One region of the Pseudoalteromonas pernae genome, then DNA from elsewhere that is predicted to be linked to it. Evidence: predicted binding sites of a transcription regulator. Region 1 holds the regulator's gene; each other region holds the start of a gene.
The links. Region 1 encodes FliA, which starts transcription of late flagellar genes. Its sites were predicted from a motif close to CTAAAGNTNNNNNNNNNNNNGCCGATA; they were not measured.
Positions count from the first base shown of each region.

Region 1 (5,945 bases):
CAACAGAGCGTCAAATTCGTCTTCGGTAATTTCTTCGTCATCGCCAGTTGCAGCGGGGGTTTCACTAACTGGTTCTGGTGCTGGTGTGCTCGGCGTTGCGGGCGCTGATTTATCGCTAATTACGCCGAAGCTACCCGCTCCGTGTAATTCGTCCAACAATGAATCAAACTCATCATCGGTAATGTCATCACCACCATGAGCAGATGTATCGCCACCCTGCGCATCCGCGGAGGGGCCTTTTCCGGCACCGTGCAATTCATCAAGCAAGTGCTCAAATTCTTCTTCGGTGATTTCATCGATACTTTCATCGGCTACATCACCACCATCCATATCGAACAGGATATCGTCACCAAAGCCCATATCAAAATCATCAGCTGATTCTGACTCGACAGGCTCGGGCGTCGCGGCTTCGACAGGTGCAGGTGCAGCAATTTGTTCGCCCTCCACTTCAGGTTCACTGAGTTGGTGCAAAACTTCGAGTAGGTGCGGGTCTGCAGGTTCAGGCTCTTCACGTGCTTTGATATGCGCGAACATCTCATTAATGGTGTCCAACGCTTGCAAGATCACGTCCATCAGTTCAGCCGTTACCCTGCGCTGCCCTTGACGGAGTATATCAAACACGTTTTCAGCACCGTGGCACGCATCTACCAGCTCGTTCATGGCGAGGAACCCTGCACCGCCTTTCACGGTATGGAAACCGCGGAAGATGGCATTGAGTAGATCCTTGTCGTCCGGGTTATTTTCCAGCTCAACCAATTGTTCAGAGAGCTGTTCTAATATCTCACCTGCTTCTACCAAGAAGTCTTGTAAAATATCTTCATCTACTTCAAAGCTCATGCAACCGCTCTCCTCTTAGAATCCTAGGCTCGACAACAAGTCATCTACTTCATCTTGCCCTGATACCACGTCATCTCTAGATTCCGAATCTATGATTGGGCCTTCAGCACCTTCACCACCGAATGAAGAGGTTGTTTTCTCGCGCTCAATAGCACTTACATCAACGTCTTCACCTGCAAACACAGTCAGTAAGTTAATCAAACTGTCTTCAACTTCTCGTACCAACTCAATTACACGGCGTATCACCTGTCCCGTGAGGTCTTGATAGTCCTGAGCCATCAACACGTTATTGAGCAAATCATGCAATTCCAAAGTACTTTCTTGTGAACGACCCATAAAACCATCGAGTTGGTGACACAACTGTTTGAATTCGCCGATCTCTAAATCACGGCGCATCAGTTTGTCCCAAGAAGGTTTGATTTGGTGTAAGTCCGTAGACAATTGTTCTGCAATAGGAAGACTTGCCTCGACCGCATCCATGGTTTTATTAGCGGCCTGCTCAGTCATTTCCATTACATAATTGAGGCGTTGCTTGGCATCAGGTATCGCCTCATGAGTCAAATCAGTCAGGCGGGTATCCAATTGGAAGTTTTTCAGTGACTCATGAAGCTGCCGAGTGAGTTTTCCCACTTCGGCAAATAATTCAGACTGCTCTTTAGAAGCAGCATCTAGGATCAGCTGGTCAGCTTTTTCCTGCTCACCTTGTTCAAGAAAGGAAACAAGCTGCTTAGCCTGTTCTAGGGTAATATGAGGTGCAGCGGGAGCTGACATATGCCTCTCCTTAATCTGTTAACCTAAACGCTCGAACACTTTATCCAGTTTTGTTTTCAGTGTCGCTGCGGTAAATGGTTTAACAATGTAGCCATTAACACCCGCTTGAGCTGCTGCAATTATTTGTTCTTTCTTTGCTTCAGCCGTCACCATCAATACTGGAATGTGTTTTAGGTTATCGTCTGCACGGATGGCACGAAGAAGGTCGATGCCTTGCATACCTGGCATGTTCCAATCAGTGACAACGAAATCGAACTCTTGATTCTGTAACATTGGCAATGCCGTGCTACCGTCGTCCGCTTCTTGCACGTTGGTGAAGCCCAAATCACGCAAAAGGTTTTTAATGATTCTTCTCATCGTTGAAAAGTCATCAACCACAAGAATTTTCATGTTCTTATCCAAAGTATCCTCCAGTGAGGTATGAACCTGTTTCTACTTACTACTAATTGACCCAGTCACTGACTTTCGCTTTGAGCTTAATCATTGCCTGACCATGGATTTGGCTCACACGGGACTCGCTTACGTCCAGTATTTGCCCTATTTCTTTTAAATTCATTTCATCGTTGTAATACAACGATAATACCAATGCATCACGTTCAGGTAGCGACTTGATCGCCTCAACCAATGCACTGTTAAAGCGTTCATTTTGGACACTGGCAAAAGGTTTGCCTGTGTCTGATTGATCGCTATGGGTGACGATGACATCTTCATCCACACCCAAGTCCTCGATGCCTAACACCTTAGAACAATTTACATCATTTAAAATATGATGGTATTCATCAAGGGAAATATCAAGTTTTTCAGCTACTTCAACATCTTTAGGCTCGCGCCCTAAAACGCCTTCAAGCTCGTTTATCGCTTGCGCGACCGAACGGCTATTTCTGTGTACGGAACGAGGCGCCCAATCACCGCGGCGTATCTCATCCAGCATTGCCCCGCGAATACGGATACCTGCAAAGGTTTCAAAGCTCGCCCCTTTTGAAGCATCGAAACTTTTCGAGGCTTCGATCAGGCCAATCATGCCGGATTGAATTAAATCGTCGAGTTGAACACTGGCCGGTAAACGCGCTAAAAGATGACACGCAACACGCTTTACAAGTGAAGCATGGCGCTCTACAAGAGAGTTTAATTGCTGTTGGTGCTGATACCCGGCGACTCTATTCATAGTTGCTCTAACCGCTAGTTATTGACTAACTTCTCAATAAAAAACTCTAGGTGGCCCGAAGGCTGATTCGGTACGGGCCATTTCACTGCTTTACTGGCCAAACTTTTAAGTGACACAGAAGCAGGTGAATTAGGAAACAGGTCAACGACGGCTTTTTGACGACGTGTTGATTTACGCATGTTCTCATCGTAAGGAATGGTTGCTACCAACTCCAAAGCCACATCTAAAAATCGGTCTGTTACTTTAGAAAGCTTAGCAAAAAGGTCTTGGCCTTCACGTAAACTGCGAACCATATTGGCAACAATTTTGAATTTATAAACACCGTGCTCGCGGCTTAGGATTTTGATCAGCGCATACGCATCTGTGATAGACGTGGGTTCGTCACACACCACCACAACCACATCTTGAGAAGCGCGAGAAAAACTAAGCACCATGTCAGAGATACCTGCTGCGGTATCAACAATGAGTACGTCGAAGTCATTATCAAGTTCGCTAAACGCGCGAATAAGCCCTGCATGTTCAGCAGGGCTAAGCTCAACCATAGATTGGGAGCCGGATGTTGCAGGTGCAATGCGAATACCCGCAGGACCCGTAACGAGAATATCACGCAGATCACACTCGCCACTGAGTACATGAGAAAGGTTTTTTTCAACACGCAGACCAAGCATTACGTCACAGTTGGCTAACCCTAAATCGGCATCGAGTACGAGTACACGTTTACCTTGCTGTCCCATGGCTATAGCCAAGTTGAGCGATACATTAGTTTTACCTACGCCACCTTTGCCGCCTGTGACGGCGATGACTTTAACGCCTTGATTATTATTCTGATTCATTCTACGAAGGCCGCTTGCTTGATCGTGCACTGTGTTAATCATACATTCCTACTGCTTGAGACGCCACTGCCTGACGCCCCACTGGAGCCGCTGTTTGTTTTGCTTTTTGACGTTTAATAAACAATTGTTCAGCCTTTCTAACCATTTTTTCTGAGTTCGCCACTCGAATATCTTCTGGAACACGCTGACCGTTAGTAAGATACCCTATTGGGAGACGATTTTGAATCGCTACACTCATAATCTCGCCCAAACTTAGACTTTCATCAAGTTTGGTGAAAATACAGCCACTTAAGTCAATTTTTTGGAAGTGTTTAATTGACTCTTGCAACACTTCTCGCTGTGCCGTGGCACTTAAAACTAAATAGCTTCTGATGTCCACTGAAGCATTGCGCATAAGCGTATTTAACTGTTCACTCAAGCGTAAATCGCGTTGACTCATCCCCGCCGTGTCAATTAATACTAGACGCTTATTGCGAAGTTGATAAAGCACATCGGCCAGTTCATTGGCATCTTTTACCTGTTTAACCGGACAACCAATAATGCGGCCATAGGTTGCGAGCTGCTCAAACGCGCCAATACGGTAGGTGTCTGTGGTGATCAACGCGACATTATCTGCGCCGTATTTTTGCGCACCCAATGCTGCAAGCTTAGCGACTGTAGTGGTTTTGCCCACACCCGTTGGGCCTACCAACGCATACACACCGCCATGGCGCAAAATTTCATTGCCCGTGGTGTGCATTTGTTTGTGCATCATTTCCAGCACCACCTGCCATGCTTCTTTGCGTGACAAATCGTCAGGCACATAGCGAACTAGTTGCTCGGCAACTGATTCCTCAATACCCATACCTTGCAGGCGTTCAATGAAGCATGCACGGGTCGGGTCGCGGCGCGCGCGGTCTTGATGTAATAAACCTGAGACTTGATGCTCTAAAAGCTGACGAATGGCATTCATCTCATCGCGCATCGCACTCACTTCATCATTGTTCATGTGAGCTGCACGGGCGCGTTCATTGCTGTGTGGCTTCGACGCTGCGAAGTCAGCGAAATCATCACCATCTAAGTCATCATCAAGCTGCATAGATGCCGCCATTTGCTGCTCAGGGCGAGTGCTGTGCTGTTGTGCGTATGCGCGAGGCTCAGGTTGCGCATAGGCTGGCGTTTCTTGGTGCGGATGCTGTGCTGCACGCGTTTGCTGAGCGGCATTTAGGTCGATACCCGATTGCGAGAACATATCCGCCAACACGGCATTTTTAGGCTGTGGGTTTTGGCGCTCAAGCAGTGCTTGCAAAGAATCTGCAACACCTTGATTTGATTCTTGCGGTTGAGGGCGATTAAAGCGTGTTTGTGGCTGCACAATTCGACTAGGCTGTGATTGCGGTTGAGCAACTTGCTGCGCATTCATTGCTTGCGCTGGCGCAGTCTTAGTTTGAGGTGCGTGCGTTTTCGCAGGGGCCGGACGCTCGTGATCAATTGCAGCGACAATTTCAACACCATCAGCAAGCTTCTTATTCGACATGATGACTGCATCTGCACCGAGTTCATCTTTCACTTCTTTAAGCGCTGTACGCATGTCTTTTGCAAAAAAACGTTTAATTTTCATAACTTCACCCTCTACACAATCGGTGCCACCACATGGCTTAGCTTTACGGCTATTTCAGTTGGCTAAGCCATTGGCATCGCCGTTTGTTTATTGCTGTCCTACGGAGCTTACAATCTTAATCTGACGCTCATCAGGTACCTCTTGGTAAGACATTACCTTAAGGCCCGGAATGGTGTATTTCACGAATCGTGATAACACTGTTCTTAACATTCCCGAGGTCAGTAAGATGGAAGGTTCACCCGCCATTTCTTGGCTTTGGTGGGCTTCGCTCAGTGACATTTGTAGTCGCTCTGCGAGGCCAGGCTCAATGCCCGCACCTTCATCTCCCGCATTCTGAAGTGACTGATGCAACATCTGTTCCAACTCAGGTGCCAATGTTATGACAGGGATTTCAGGGCTCGCGCCAACGGCATCTTGGACGATGAGTCGACGCAAAGAGATCCTTACCGCAGCGGTTAATACGTCAGGGTCTTGGCTACGAGGGCCATACTCAACAAGGGTTTGTACTATGGTGCGCATATCACGAATGGCGACACCTTCATTGAGTAAGTTTTGCAATACTTTTACCACGGTTGTTAGCGGCAGTACGTCTGGCACCAAGCCTTCTACTAGACGTGGATGACTCTTTGCCAACATATCCAACAAACTTTGTACTTCTTCATGACCAAGCAATAACGATGCATTATTGGTTAGCAGTTGGCTGATGTGAGTTGCCACCACGGTCGCGGCATCAACCACT
Region 1 covers NZ_JBDODM010000002.1:436,737-442,681, forward strand. Annotated here, with positions in the region: gene V1358_RS06180 (chemotaxis protein CheA) at 1-837, opposite strand, end outside; gene V1358_RS06185 (protein phosphatase CheZ) at 853-1,608, opposite strand; gene cheY (chemotaxis response regulator CheY) at 1,627-2,010, opposite strand; gene V1358_RS06195 (RNA polymerase sigma factor FliA) at 2,051-2,773, opposite strand; gene V1358_RS06200 (MinD/ParA family protein) at 2,788-3,648, opposite strand; gene flhF (flagellar biosynthesis GTPase FlhF) at 3,641-5,206, opposite strand; gene flhA (flagellar biosynthesis protein FlhA) at 5,294-5,945, opposite strand, start outside.

Region 2 (5,945 bases), on a different contig from region 1:
CTTGGGCTGCACGCTCTTCAACATGTTTACGATATTCTTGAAGCACAATTATGCCCTCTTGGTGACGTGAAAGCAGGCGGCACTCTTTTGCTCGGCCCACTTATAGAAATTTGACACGGTAGCAATTATAAAGGCTTTAAAGATAGAAGAAAATTAACCCTTTTGCCTAACCGCAAAATAGTCATTATAAATATGGTGAATGTAGCTGTTTAATAAAGTAAAGAATTGTGAATGTTAATTAAGAATTATTTGCAAAAAGCCCGGCGAGTGCCGGGCTTTTTATACGGACTAGTTAAAATTAGTCACGTTTGATAGCTACACGCTCTTTCACAGAAATATGCGCTTCAACGCGACGGTTTTCCGCATGTGCTTCTTTTGTATTCGCAGGATTAAGAAGACGCTCTTCACCTAGACCAACGGTTTCAACGCGTGACGCTGAAATACCATCTTCAATTAGTTTTTGCGCTACTTTATCAGCACGTTTCTTAGAAAGTGTTTTGTTGTAGCCTGCATCACCCACTGCTGAAGCATGACCTTCAAGTAACACTTCAGTTTGCGGGTATTTAACCATGAAGTCAGCAACTTTTTGGATGCCGTCGAAATAGCGCTCATCTACAGCCGAACCATCGTGAGGGAACTTAACCATCAGGCTCACTTTATCGCCTTTTTCCATATAACGCGTACATCCGTATGCATCAACCGCATCGGTCATAGGTGTGTTTGCACAGTTATCTTTAGAGTCAATTACGCCGTCGTTATCTGAGTCTTTTGGCTCTGCCACAACAACTGGCGCTGGCTCTACAACTGGCTCAGGCTTTTTACCGAAGTGATAGCTCAGGCCCATTTTCAAGCCAAAGTCAGAGTGGTTTTGGTTCAAGCCTTCATAATACATGGCTTCGCCATAAAACGCCCAATTGTAATTCAAGTGATTACGGAAGCCTAAACCTAGGTTTGCCGCATTGAAATCGTCGAAAACATCAAATTTTTTCGCACCGATGATGCCGTAGATAGAATCATTGAAGTGGATAAGGACATCACCACCCCAACGCTCACCTGTTTTATGATTATCTGTGTTTTCCTTGTCTAACTCGAGTGCTGTGAAATTAAGACGTGCTGTCCAGTATTCATTAAAGCGATAGCCGACTTCAGCACCATAACCTAGAGATTCCCCTAACTCTAAAGGATTCTGAGGAGATGAGTAACTCGCGCCTTGAGGATCGTCCCAGTCAGCCCAAAAGTAATCGCCGTATACACCGATATGCAGGCCATGTTGAGGATTTTTCTGTTCATCAGCAACAGCAGCAGTTGATGTCATTGCCAAAACGATAGCAGCAGAAAGTGATTTGATTTTCATTAGTTTCCATCCCATTTTTACGATTATTAGTCAAACACACAGTTGCTGTACTTTGGCAGCAATCCTGTGCGCCAAGTAAGAGTGAATTCGCGCTCTTACTCAAAAACATTCCAATTTAAATAATCCCATCAGCCGACATTTTTTGGTTTTATCGCAGGCGGTTACATTATTCCCGCCAGGTCAAGATCCGCGCTAACAGTCTTTCACATACTACAGTGTAGACTAATTGGATAAATTCACCATCCTCCAATCAGGAACGATATATTAAACTATTATCTTGCTGAATATAAGCTGATTTTCGTATTAATGTATTAAAAACAGAAACACCTTATGCGTAAAAAAAGCACTCTTGCAGAGTGCTTTAGTTTATACAAATCAAATAGGGGTTAACCCTACAATAACTCATCTAACTTAGAAAATAGTGCTTGGCTATAGTCAATGAAGGCCTGCACTTCATTTTTCTCCTTGTCCTGATTTAGCCAAAGCAGTAATCCCGATATTTCGTTATGAAGCCCTAGTTCGCCTGCTTTAGTATAAGCTTCTTTCAATTTGTCATTGAAAGGTTGCAGCTCTTTAGCGATTTCCTTTGCTGGCGTTACACTTTCGTACTCACGGATTGCAGCACGAGTCTTGGTCTGCGTTAAGTCCATAGAAAAAGCGACCAACTGTTCAGAGCCCAGTTGGAGTTGACCGGCCTTGTTAAATGCTTCGTCATACTGGCCGCTAAAAAAGGATTCACTCACATCTTGGAGTTGTCCCATCATATTATTTACCGCTTCTCTCTCACCTTCATCAAGCTCGCCATTAACAGTCAAAGTGAACGACACGTCGCGTTGCTCATAATTAGAGTACGCATACCCACTTTGCCCTTTGTCACCCTGAGCAGTGGATGCCGCCTCACCCGCTTTATAATTGTGATCTAGGCTAATGATGACTTCATCACCTTGTGCGGTAGTAAAACGATATTCAGCGTTATTAGTTAAGCTCATGAATTGCGCTTCGCTAACCTGCACAGATTTGCTCTCAGGTTCACCGAACAATGACTTTTCAAATTCATCTAAGCCAGAGTAAATGCCATCCTTTGACTTGGCGATGCCTTCTTTTATCTCGTCATTCAATAAGCCTGACTCATCTAACTCAGAGGTCGCATCGTCAACCCCCATTTGCACGCCTTTACGAGCTTGTTCGAGCATCTCGGTTAACTTATCATCGGATGCGCCGTCTGCTTTGGCTTTTTTGACCGCCCCTGTGACAAACTGCAGTACATTTTTGACAATAGCTTCAAAGTCAAACAACGGCTTGCTTTCTTTTTTTGATACAGGTTCGATGCCGAGAGCCTGCGCAAACTTATCTTCTAGCACTTTTGCACCGATCTGACGATGGCTGCCAAAATAACTATCTAATTTCGCAAGTTGGCTGAGTGCGGTTGGACTCATTTTGCCTTTGCTCTGCTCCAAGCCTTTGCTTGCTGGATTAAACCATTGATTTGTATCATTAACTTTCATAATGGTATCAGAGGCATCGCCTGCAACAGGCAGCATGCCGCGCTCCTTTTAGAGAATATATACTTAGTATATCGGCAGACATTGACAAAACTGTAGAAAAAACGAGCAAATAATTCACTATTGTGACTGGACAATTATTTGCAGCCTCCTAAAATAGCGGCGCATTAAAATTTGTAGGGGTCTTCATGCCAGTTATTAAAATCAACACGTCAGTGTACGAACAGCAGTTAGCAGAAAAAGCGCAACGAATTAACGCGCAATTTGCGCGCTTTGGTGTGAAAACCTTAGAAGTATTTGAGTCTGAGCCTATCCACTATCGCCAGCGAGCAGAATTCCGAGTTTGGCATGATGGCGATGAGTTGTACCACATCATGTTCAACCAAGAGACCAAAGAAAAAGTGCGTGTAGATAGCTTTGACCCAGGTGCAGAATTAATCAATGCCCTTATGGTTGAAATGATCAAACAGCTAAAAGACAATGAAATATTGCGCCGTAAGTTATTCCAAATTGACTACCTCACGACACTAAGCGGCAACGCACTGATCAGCTTGCTCTATCACAAGCAACTCGATGAGCAATGGCTTGCACAAGCGAAGTTATTGCAACAACACTTGCAACAAACGTTTAATGTCGAACTTATCGGCCGAGCGCGAAAACAAAAGCATGTGTTAGGTAATGAATATGTGGTTGAGCAACTATCTGTGAATGGTCAGCAATACACCTACCAGCAAGTTGAGAACAGCTTTACCCAGCCTAATGCGAAGGTGAACGAGAAAATGCTCGCGTGGGCGCAAGATATTTGTGCACCGCTAAAAAATGATTTGCTCGAATTATATTGTGGCAACGGTAATTTCTCCATCGCCCTTGCGGGGTCCTTTAATCGTGTGCTGGCCACAGAGATCTCAAAATCTTCAGTTAAATCAGCGCAATTTAACATCGCCGCAAACAAAGTTGAGAACTTAGACATCATCCGCATGAGCAGCGAAGAATTTACGCAAGCAATGCGTAAAGAACGGACGTTCTCTCGCCTCGGTGACATCGACCTGCACAGTTATGACTGCCAAACTATTTTAGTCGACCCGCCGCGAGCAGGAATGGACGAACTGACGTGCAAACTGACCAGTGAATACGACAATATCATTTACATCTCATGTAATCCTGAAACACTGGAGCGCGACCTAGACTTGCTCACGCAAACCCATAATGTTTCTCAGTTTGCTATTTTTGATCAGTTCCCCTACACCCATCATGTTGAATCTGGTGTGTATCTTACTCGCAAGTAAGCATAAAAAAACCGCATCTTAGATGCGGTTTTTTTGAGTCTGAATTAACTTATTTTTTTGCTAAAAAGTTGATCAATGCAGCGATATCATCTGGTTCAGTAACGCCAGACTCTCGGCCAAGAATCAAACGATATTTACCGTTAACAATGAATGTTGGTACGCCCTTGAGCGCGCCTTTCTCTTTAAAGTATTCCTGATCGCGTTGCATTTTTGACGCCTTAGTGCGCACCGCAAAGCCTGAGAATAATTTATCAAATTTCTCTGCATCAACACCATTGGCAACAAAGATATCTTTCACATCCGCAACTTCATTAAACTTTGCGCGTTTAGTGTGAATGTGACTAAAAATAGCAGACACTAGCTGCTCTTTCTCTGGTAATACACTCGCAGTGGCCAGTGCTTGAGAAAGCATATCTTGGTTTTCGGCACTACGCCCACCCATAAAGTTAACGTGGCTGCGTTTGAATTCAACTTCGCCATCAATCTTTGGTTTTACATCCACCAATAGACCTTCATAGGCATTACACGCTGGGCAATAAAAAGAAAAGAACTCTTTAACCTCAGGCTTACGGCTAGCGCGGTCAGAAACAACTTCATAGTGAGTTCCTTCTTCGAATTGGGCTGCAAACGCGCTTAATGGCAAAGCCAAGGCCATCATGGCAGCAGCAATAAACTTCTTCATACCTAAGACTCCAAATTATTTTTCTAATAAATGATTTACAAGTTCATTGAGCTCTTGCTGTGACTTCATCGTGTGCACAAGCACTTTGTACTTGTCGTTTACGATAATTGTTGGCACGCCTGTCAATGCACCTAGTTGTGTGAATGCCTCTTGGCTTTCAATCGCATCTTTTTCACCCGTCAATACAGGCATACTGCTAGCTAACATTGCATAGCGCTCTGCACTGATGCCTTGGCTTGTTAATAGCATCTCAACTGATTCTTGCGTTTGCAAAGGCTCACGTAAACGGTGGATGCTATCGAATATAGCGGCAGCCACTTGCTCGCCTTTGCCTTCTTGCTGAGCAACAAGGTAAGCCGTCGTTAAACGGTTTTGGGCTTCTTTATCAATTCGAAGAAAGTTTACATGGCTCTTTTCCAAAGGCACCCCTTCAGGTAATGACGATTTTAGCGCGCCAACCACTGGCTCTAATTTGTAGCAATGTGGGCAGTAGAACGAGAAAAATTCCGTTACTTTATCATTACTTGATGCTTGAGTTTCTAAAACCTGATAATGCTCACCCGCTTTAAAGTCAGCGGCAAACGCTGCAAGCGGTAAACAAAGTAAAATTAACGAACGTTTTAGTGTTTTTATCATAATCGTCTCTTAAGAAATCCTGTGTTACTTCTTTAGGGCATCAGCTTTAACGGTGCTTCATCAAGTGCAGCGAGCTGCTCTTTGAGCGCTAACGTTTGTTGCTCCCAGTATTTGTCTTGCGCGAACCATGAAAAGTTCCGTTCAAATGCTGGATCACTCCAACGTTTTGCAATCCAGCCCATGTAATGCACCATGCGCATAGCACGCAGAGGCTCAATCAATGGCAACTGACTGTGGTCGAAATCAGCAAACTCTTCATAGCCACCAACCAAGGTATCCAGTTGCAGTAACTGATTTTGCCGGTCGCCACTTAACATCATCCACAAATCTTGAATGGCAGGCCCTTGTCGGCTATCGTCCAAGTCGACAAAGGTCAGAGTGTTATCCGCTGACCACAATATGTTGCCCGCATGGCAATCACCATGCAATCGGATAGTATCAACTCCCTTATACAATTTGCTAGCTTTGTCGATAACTTGATCGAG
Region 2 covers NZ_JBDODM010000004.1:125,785-131,729, reverse strand. Annotated here, with positions in the region: gene acnB (bifunctional aconitate hydratase 2/2-methylisocitrate dehydratase) at 1-46, opposite strand, end outside; gene V1358_RS10790 (OmpA family protein) at 299-1,354, opposite strand; gene V1358_RS10785 (DUF5610 domain-containing protein) at 1,747-2,895, opposite strand; gene trmA (tRNA (uridine(54)-C5)-methyltransferase TrmA) at 3,045-4,142, shown strand; gene V1358_RS10775 (thiol:disulfide interchange protein DsbA/DsbL) at 4,192-4,824, opposite strand; gene V1358_RS10770 (thiol:disulfide interchange protein DsbA/DsbL) at 4,840-5,460, opposite strand; gene V1358_RS10765 (serine/threonine protein kinase) at 5,493-5,945, opposite strand, start outside.
Region 2: the regulator FliA is predicted to act here: its motif matches at 2,929-2,955, upstream of V1358_RS10785 (DUF5610 domain-containing protein).

Region 3 (5,945 bases), on a different contig from region 1:
AGAACGTTGTGCTGAAGCATTTGCAGACAGCCCGAACGTGTTTGAAACAGAACAGTTAGTGCTTACTAGCCTAGAGTTTTTAACCAAGAAAAAACGCTGGTTTGAACAAGCAACAATGGCGGATTGGGACCTCCTCGTGGTGGACGAAGCCCATCACTTAAGCTGGTCTGTCGATAAGCCAAGTACCGAGTATTTGCGCATTGAGGAATTAAGCCGAGACATCGCAGGCCTTATTCTCCTGACAGCAACGCCGGATCAATTAGGCCATCAAAGCCACTTTGCACGCCTAAAACTACTCGATCCAGATAGGTTCTATGACTACGACGCTTTTGTTGAACAAGAGCGTCACTACAATGACATTGCCGATGCAGCCAATAGCATCATGCAAGAACAGGCATTAACAGAGCAGCAAGCTCAGGTTTTGACAAACTTACTCGGAGCCCAAGGCGAAGCCTTGCTGGCCGATTTTAATGCCGGTGAGCAGCACGCCAAAGAACAGATCCTGGAGCAACTACTTGATCGCCACGGCACTGGGCGAATTCTCTTTCGCAACAGCCGCAGTGGTATCAGCGGCTACCCGCAGCGAATTTTGCATGCCTATCCAATGACCATGCCGAGCCAGTACAAAACGGCGATGAGTGTAATGGGTAACTTAGGCGGTTCAGCGCCAGTCGAACTCAGCGCTGTTCGCGCCCTATTCCCAGAAAAAATCTTCCAAGAATTTGAAGGCAAAGACGCAAGCTGGACGCAGTTCGACCCGCGTGTGCAGTGGTTAATCGACACCCTCAATGCGAATAAGCCCCAGAAGATGTTGGTGATCTGCGCCAAAGCAGAAACAGCCTTGAGCTTAGAGCAAGCCTTGCGTGAGCGTGAGGGTATTAAAGCCGCAGTATTCCACGAAGGCATGAGCATTATCGAGCGTGACCGAGCTGCCGCATTCTTCGCTGATTTGGAAGACAGTGCCCAAGTACTGATTTGCTCTGAAATTGGTTCAGAAGGTCGTAACTTCCAGTTTGCTCATCATATGGCCTTATTCGACCTGCCGCTAAACCCAGATTTGTTAGAACAGCGAATCGGTCGACTTGACCGTATTGGCCAAACACAAGACATTAAAATACATGTGCCCTATTTCGAAGACAGCGCGCAGCAAACCCTGTTGCGTTGGTACCACGAAGGTCTAAATGCGTTCGAGCACACGTCAACCACGGGCCATATGCTCAATCAGGAGTTTGGCGATGAGTTATTGCAATTATTGGCAGCAAAAGAATACCAAGATGAGTCATTAAGTGAGCTCCTAGAGCGCGTTAGTACTCGCTATCAAGCACTTAAGGCACAGATGGAATCAGGCCGTGACCGCCTGCTTGAACTGCACTCAAGTGGCCAAGGTAAGTCAGAGCACTTGGTGCAAGACATCAGCGCAATGGACGACGACTTCACCCTTCCTACATACATGATCAACGTGTTTGATACATGGGGGGTGAACCAAGAAGACAAAGGTGAAAATAGCATCATCTTAAAGCCAACAGAACACATGTTAGGTGCTAATTTCCCGTTCTTAAAAGACGAAGGGATCAGTGTCACATTTGACCGTGACACAGCACTGGCACAAGAAGATTTGCACTTTCTAAGTTGGGACCATCCTATGGTCGAAGGTGCCATGGACATGATCTGCGATGAAGATTTCGGTACCGCTTCAGTAGCCTTGTTGAAAAACAAAAAGCTACCTGCAGGCACCTATTTTGTAGAGCTCATTTATATCGCTGAAGCTATGGCACCGAAGGCATTGCAGTTAGGCCGTTACTTGCCACCAACACCGATTCGCGTGTTGCTAGATAAAGGCGGTAATAACCTCGGCGAGAACGTGGCTTTTGATGCCTTCAACCAACAACTTAACGCTGTTGGTCGCCAAACTGCGTCTAAACTCGTGAATGCGTTGCAAAGTGCCATTCACCCACTGATTGAACAAGGTAATGAGCTGGCGCAAACAACCATGGAAACCTTACGCGTCAATGCCAAAACAGCCATGCATCATGCTGTAGACAGTGAGCTTGAGCGTTTGACGAGCTTGAAGGAAATCAATCCAAACATTCGTGATGAAGAGCTGACTCACTTCCAGAAAAGTCGCACGCAAATGGATGAATACATTGATAAAGCCAAAGTAAAGCTCGACGCTATCCGCTTAATCGTTGTCAGCCACTAGGCATTTCATTAAAATGGCCAGCCTTAATTGATGAGGCTGGTCATGCTGTTAAACTACAATCCCCCGCGATTTCCTTACCTGAATATTATTTATCAAGACGATGATCTGCTGATCCTTGATAAACCAAGCGGATTGCTGACCGTCCCAGGTAAAGACCCGAAACACGCAGACTGCTTAATCCGTCGCGCCAACTTAGTATTTCCGACTGCGAAAATTGTGCATCGCCTAGATATGGCCACATCTGGGGTTATCTGTTTAGCCCTAAACAAAGAAGCACATCGCAATTTGAGTATGCAGTTTCAAGAGCGCCACACAGCCAAAGAATACATAGCTATCGTCGAAGGTTACCTCGAGCCGAAGCAAGGGTCGGTTGATTTACCGCTGATTTGTGATTGGCCAAACCGCCCAAAGCAGATAGTGGATATGGAAAACGGTAAGCCCTCTCTCACCCATTACCAAGTATTAAGCACCACGGATAACGCCTCTCGTGTGCGCTTAACTCCTGTAACTGGGCGCAGCCATCAACTTAGAGTACATATGTTGTCATTGGGACATGTAATTTTAGGAGACAGGTTGTATGCGCACCCAGAGGCTAAAGCTCGCGCAGAACGCTTACAGCTGCACGCTCATTGGTTGAGCATTTCGCATCCGAGCACGGGCGAGTCGCTTACTTTTACAGCTGAGTGTCCATTCTAAAGAGCATACAAACTTAGGCCAATAACAGCTAAACTTTTACTTGTATTGGCCGATATAAACCCATGATATTTATAATTACACTTTGGGTTCGTTGTGAGCTTGTATATGCGTAAATGGGTCCTCGCCATGAGTCTTTTGGCCGCTGCGTCTGGTGTTTCGTACACAAAATGCGTGCAGGCAATGAGTCTAGATGAGCCGATGAGTTTGCTCGCGCAAGGGGATGAGTTTGAAGTTATTCATCGCCCGCATATGGCTCCTGTGCACCGTGGAACCTTGATCTTTTTCGCTCCTCTTCTTGACCCTGTGGGGGCAAAAACAGGGTTTACCCAGTTACGCAGCGCTTTGAGTCGCAAAGGTTATGACAGTTACTTGGTGATAAACCATACCAGTTTTAGCAACTCTGAATCCGAGAAAGACGCAGCATCACCTGCATCAACTCCCGAGACCCCAGCAACACCAGCAGATGAAAATTCAGCATCAGCAGAATCAACCGCCCCCTCAGATGAAGCAACAGGTCAAAAAAACGAGCAGAGCTATGTACCACCATTTCAACCGCCCGTCCTAATTGTCGAATTAGATAAATACAAAAGCCAGCTATTGGCCCAACTTGAGTCAGTGGTGGAAAAAGCAAACGTGACACAAAAACCCATTAGTATTTTTGCCGTCGGGCAAAGTGCCGGCTTACTCAGTGAGTATTTCACCGAATATCCTGATTTGCCTTTGCAGGCGATTGTGGCGTTCAACACTTACTTGCCTGATCCTGAGCGTAATCGACACATTAGCGCCAATTTCTCAATTATCGCTCCCGCCGTGTTTGATATTAGAGATGTACATGCCTCTAGTTGGTCAAAGGCGTTAGTGGAACAAAGTACTTTGTGGGCGCAGAAGAATCAGAAATTCGACTATCGTCAAATCAACTTGATAGATGAACTTGATAACCCGCAGCAAACCGCGCAAATATCGCAAGAAATAGACGGCTTTCTACGCCGCCTTTTTTAAGTACTCGTAAGCGGCTTGAATATCTTGGCTCTTTTTTTGAGCCAATTTCATCATGTGTTCGGGTAAACCTTGAGAAACCAATTTATCTGGATGGTGCTGCGACATCAGTTTACGGTAGGCTTTTTTAACTGTGCGTTCGTCCGCCCCCTCTTCTAAGCCAAGAATATTCAAAGCCTGTGCACGGCTCATACCACTACTTGCAGTGCTTCGCGAACCGCGGCTGTGGCTATCTTGTCGGTCGAAGCGCTGCTGTTGTTGGCGAAACGCAAACTCCGCTTGGTAACGTTTTAAAATAAAACTGAAATGGGTTTTACTCACCCCCAAGCCCTTAGCGACTTGCTCTAAAAGCGTCTTTTCTTGAGGAGCCAAATGTCCGTCACTAAAGGCCATTTGAATTTGAATTTCAAGGAACAGCTGAATGAGGTCGAAACGCCCCGCAAAGTGTTCTCTGAACTCTCTTAGGGTGCTGTTCATAGAAAAATCGGCTTCTTTTCCGGCACGAAAGGCAAGTTGCGCCTCTTTTTTATCCTCACCGGTTAAGCCCATTTCATCCATAAACTGTGTTGCTGCTCGGATATGTAGCTCGTTTACTCGACCATTGGACTTAGCAATATGCCCCATGACAGCAAAGCAACTGGAGAAAAACAATGCTTGTCTTTGCGAGATTGATTCATTATCAAAAAAGCCACGAAAGCCACCCGCTTTATCGAAATCTTGTTTCAAACTTTTATCGAACATGTGGCCGATAAATAAGCCCAACAAGGCACCAAAAACCTTGCCGAACATAAAACCGAAACAAGCACCGAGAATTTTACCCCACATTACTGCGTTTTCCTTGATCTAACCGAGCCCTTTCATAGTGACCAAAAACACGCTAAGTAACAAGGGCTTTAGTAGCGCTTTAAGATATTAATACTGAGATGAAAATGGCCAATTTGTCAGCATATGGCAGATGTAATTAATACAAAATTGCTTTATTATGTCATGCTTAGTTGCAAGGGCCATTCCCCCCTTGATGTAAGGATTTTTATTGTTACCAAGGCGCTCGCACTCACAAATAACAGATATGACAAACACAGTGGGTACAGCGAAACAAAGCACTGCGGTTTTGTTTGGTAACACAATAAGGGCAGCGAAAGATATTAACGCTGCGAATAAATTCAGCAAAGGTCTGCCAAACCTCATGCTATTGGCAAGTAAGCTAAGGTGAGTCGATGAATAAATTATGGGGCATGATAGCGATAGCCCTATATGGAACCCAAGCCAGTGCCGCGTCTTCGGCGACTGAGCAGCAAGCGGATGCCAACAACCAAGTCAATCCAGCGGTGAATGCCGTTGCTTTCCCTAATGACGCAAGCAATGCTTCACATTGCCTTGATGTATCTCGCCAAGCCAAGTGGCTAGCACCAGACTTGCCATTCGGGACAATTGAAATTGTGGCCGACGATGTCGAGCTTATTGGCCAAGACAGCGCGCAATTTGTGGGTGATGTGGACATCAGTACCCGCACCATGAGCTTGTCAGCGCAATCTGCCCTCATTGATAAACAGCAGGGGCTGTTAAATGCGAAGGGGCCACTGACCTATCAAGATGGTAGTGCGATTATTACCAGCCGTGGCTTAAAGGCGAATTTAGACGATTCCAACATCAATTTACTCGGCGCTGATTATAAATTAACGCAGCAGCAAGGCCGTGGTGGCGCAGAGCAACTCCAGGTATCCGAAGAGGGATTGTTTTTAACTAACGCTAGTTTCACAACCTGTCCTGTCGACAACGAAACATGGTCCATTAGTGCCAACAAAATTATTCTTTCTCAAGAAGAAGGATGGGGTGAAACTTACGGTACAACATTACGTATTTACAATACGCCAGTGTTGTATTTGCCCTACTTTACATTCCCAATTAACGACCAAAGAAAAACTGGCTTTTTAGCGCCGCAGCTATCAAGCTCAAACCGTTTTGGTTTGGAAACAATCACCCCTTACTACATTAACCTTGCGCCTAACTATGACTTAACGCTAACGCCGCGTTATATGTCAGAAAAAGGATT
Region 3 covers NZ_JBDODM010000005.1:212,419-218,363, forward strand. Annotated here, with positions in the region: gene rapA (RNA polymerase-associated protein RapA) at 1-2,200, shown strand, start outside; gene rluA (bifunctional tRNA pseudouridine(32) synthase/23S rRNA pseudouridine(746) synthase RluA) at 2,243-2,896, shown strand; gene V1358_RS13500 (DUF3530 family protein) at 3,002-3,895, shown strand; gene djlA (co-chaperone DjlA) at 3,878-4,717, opposite strand; gene lptD (LPS assembly protein LptD) at 5,110-5,945, shown strand, end outside.
Region 3: the regulator FliA is predicted to act here: its motif matches at 2,925-2,951, upstream of V1358_RS13500 (DUF3530 family protein).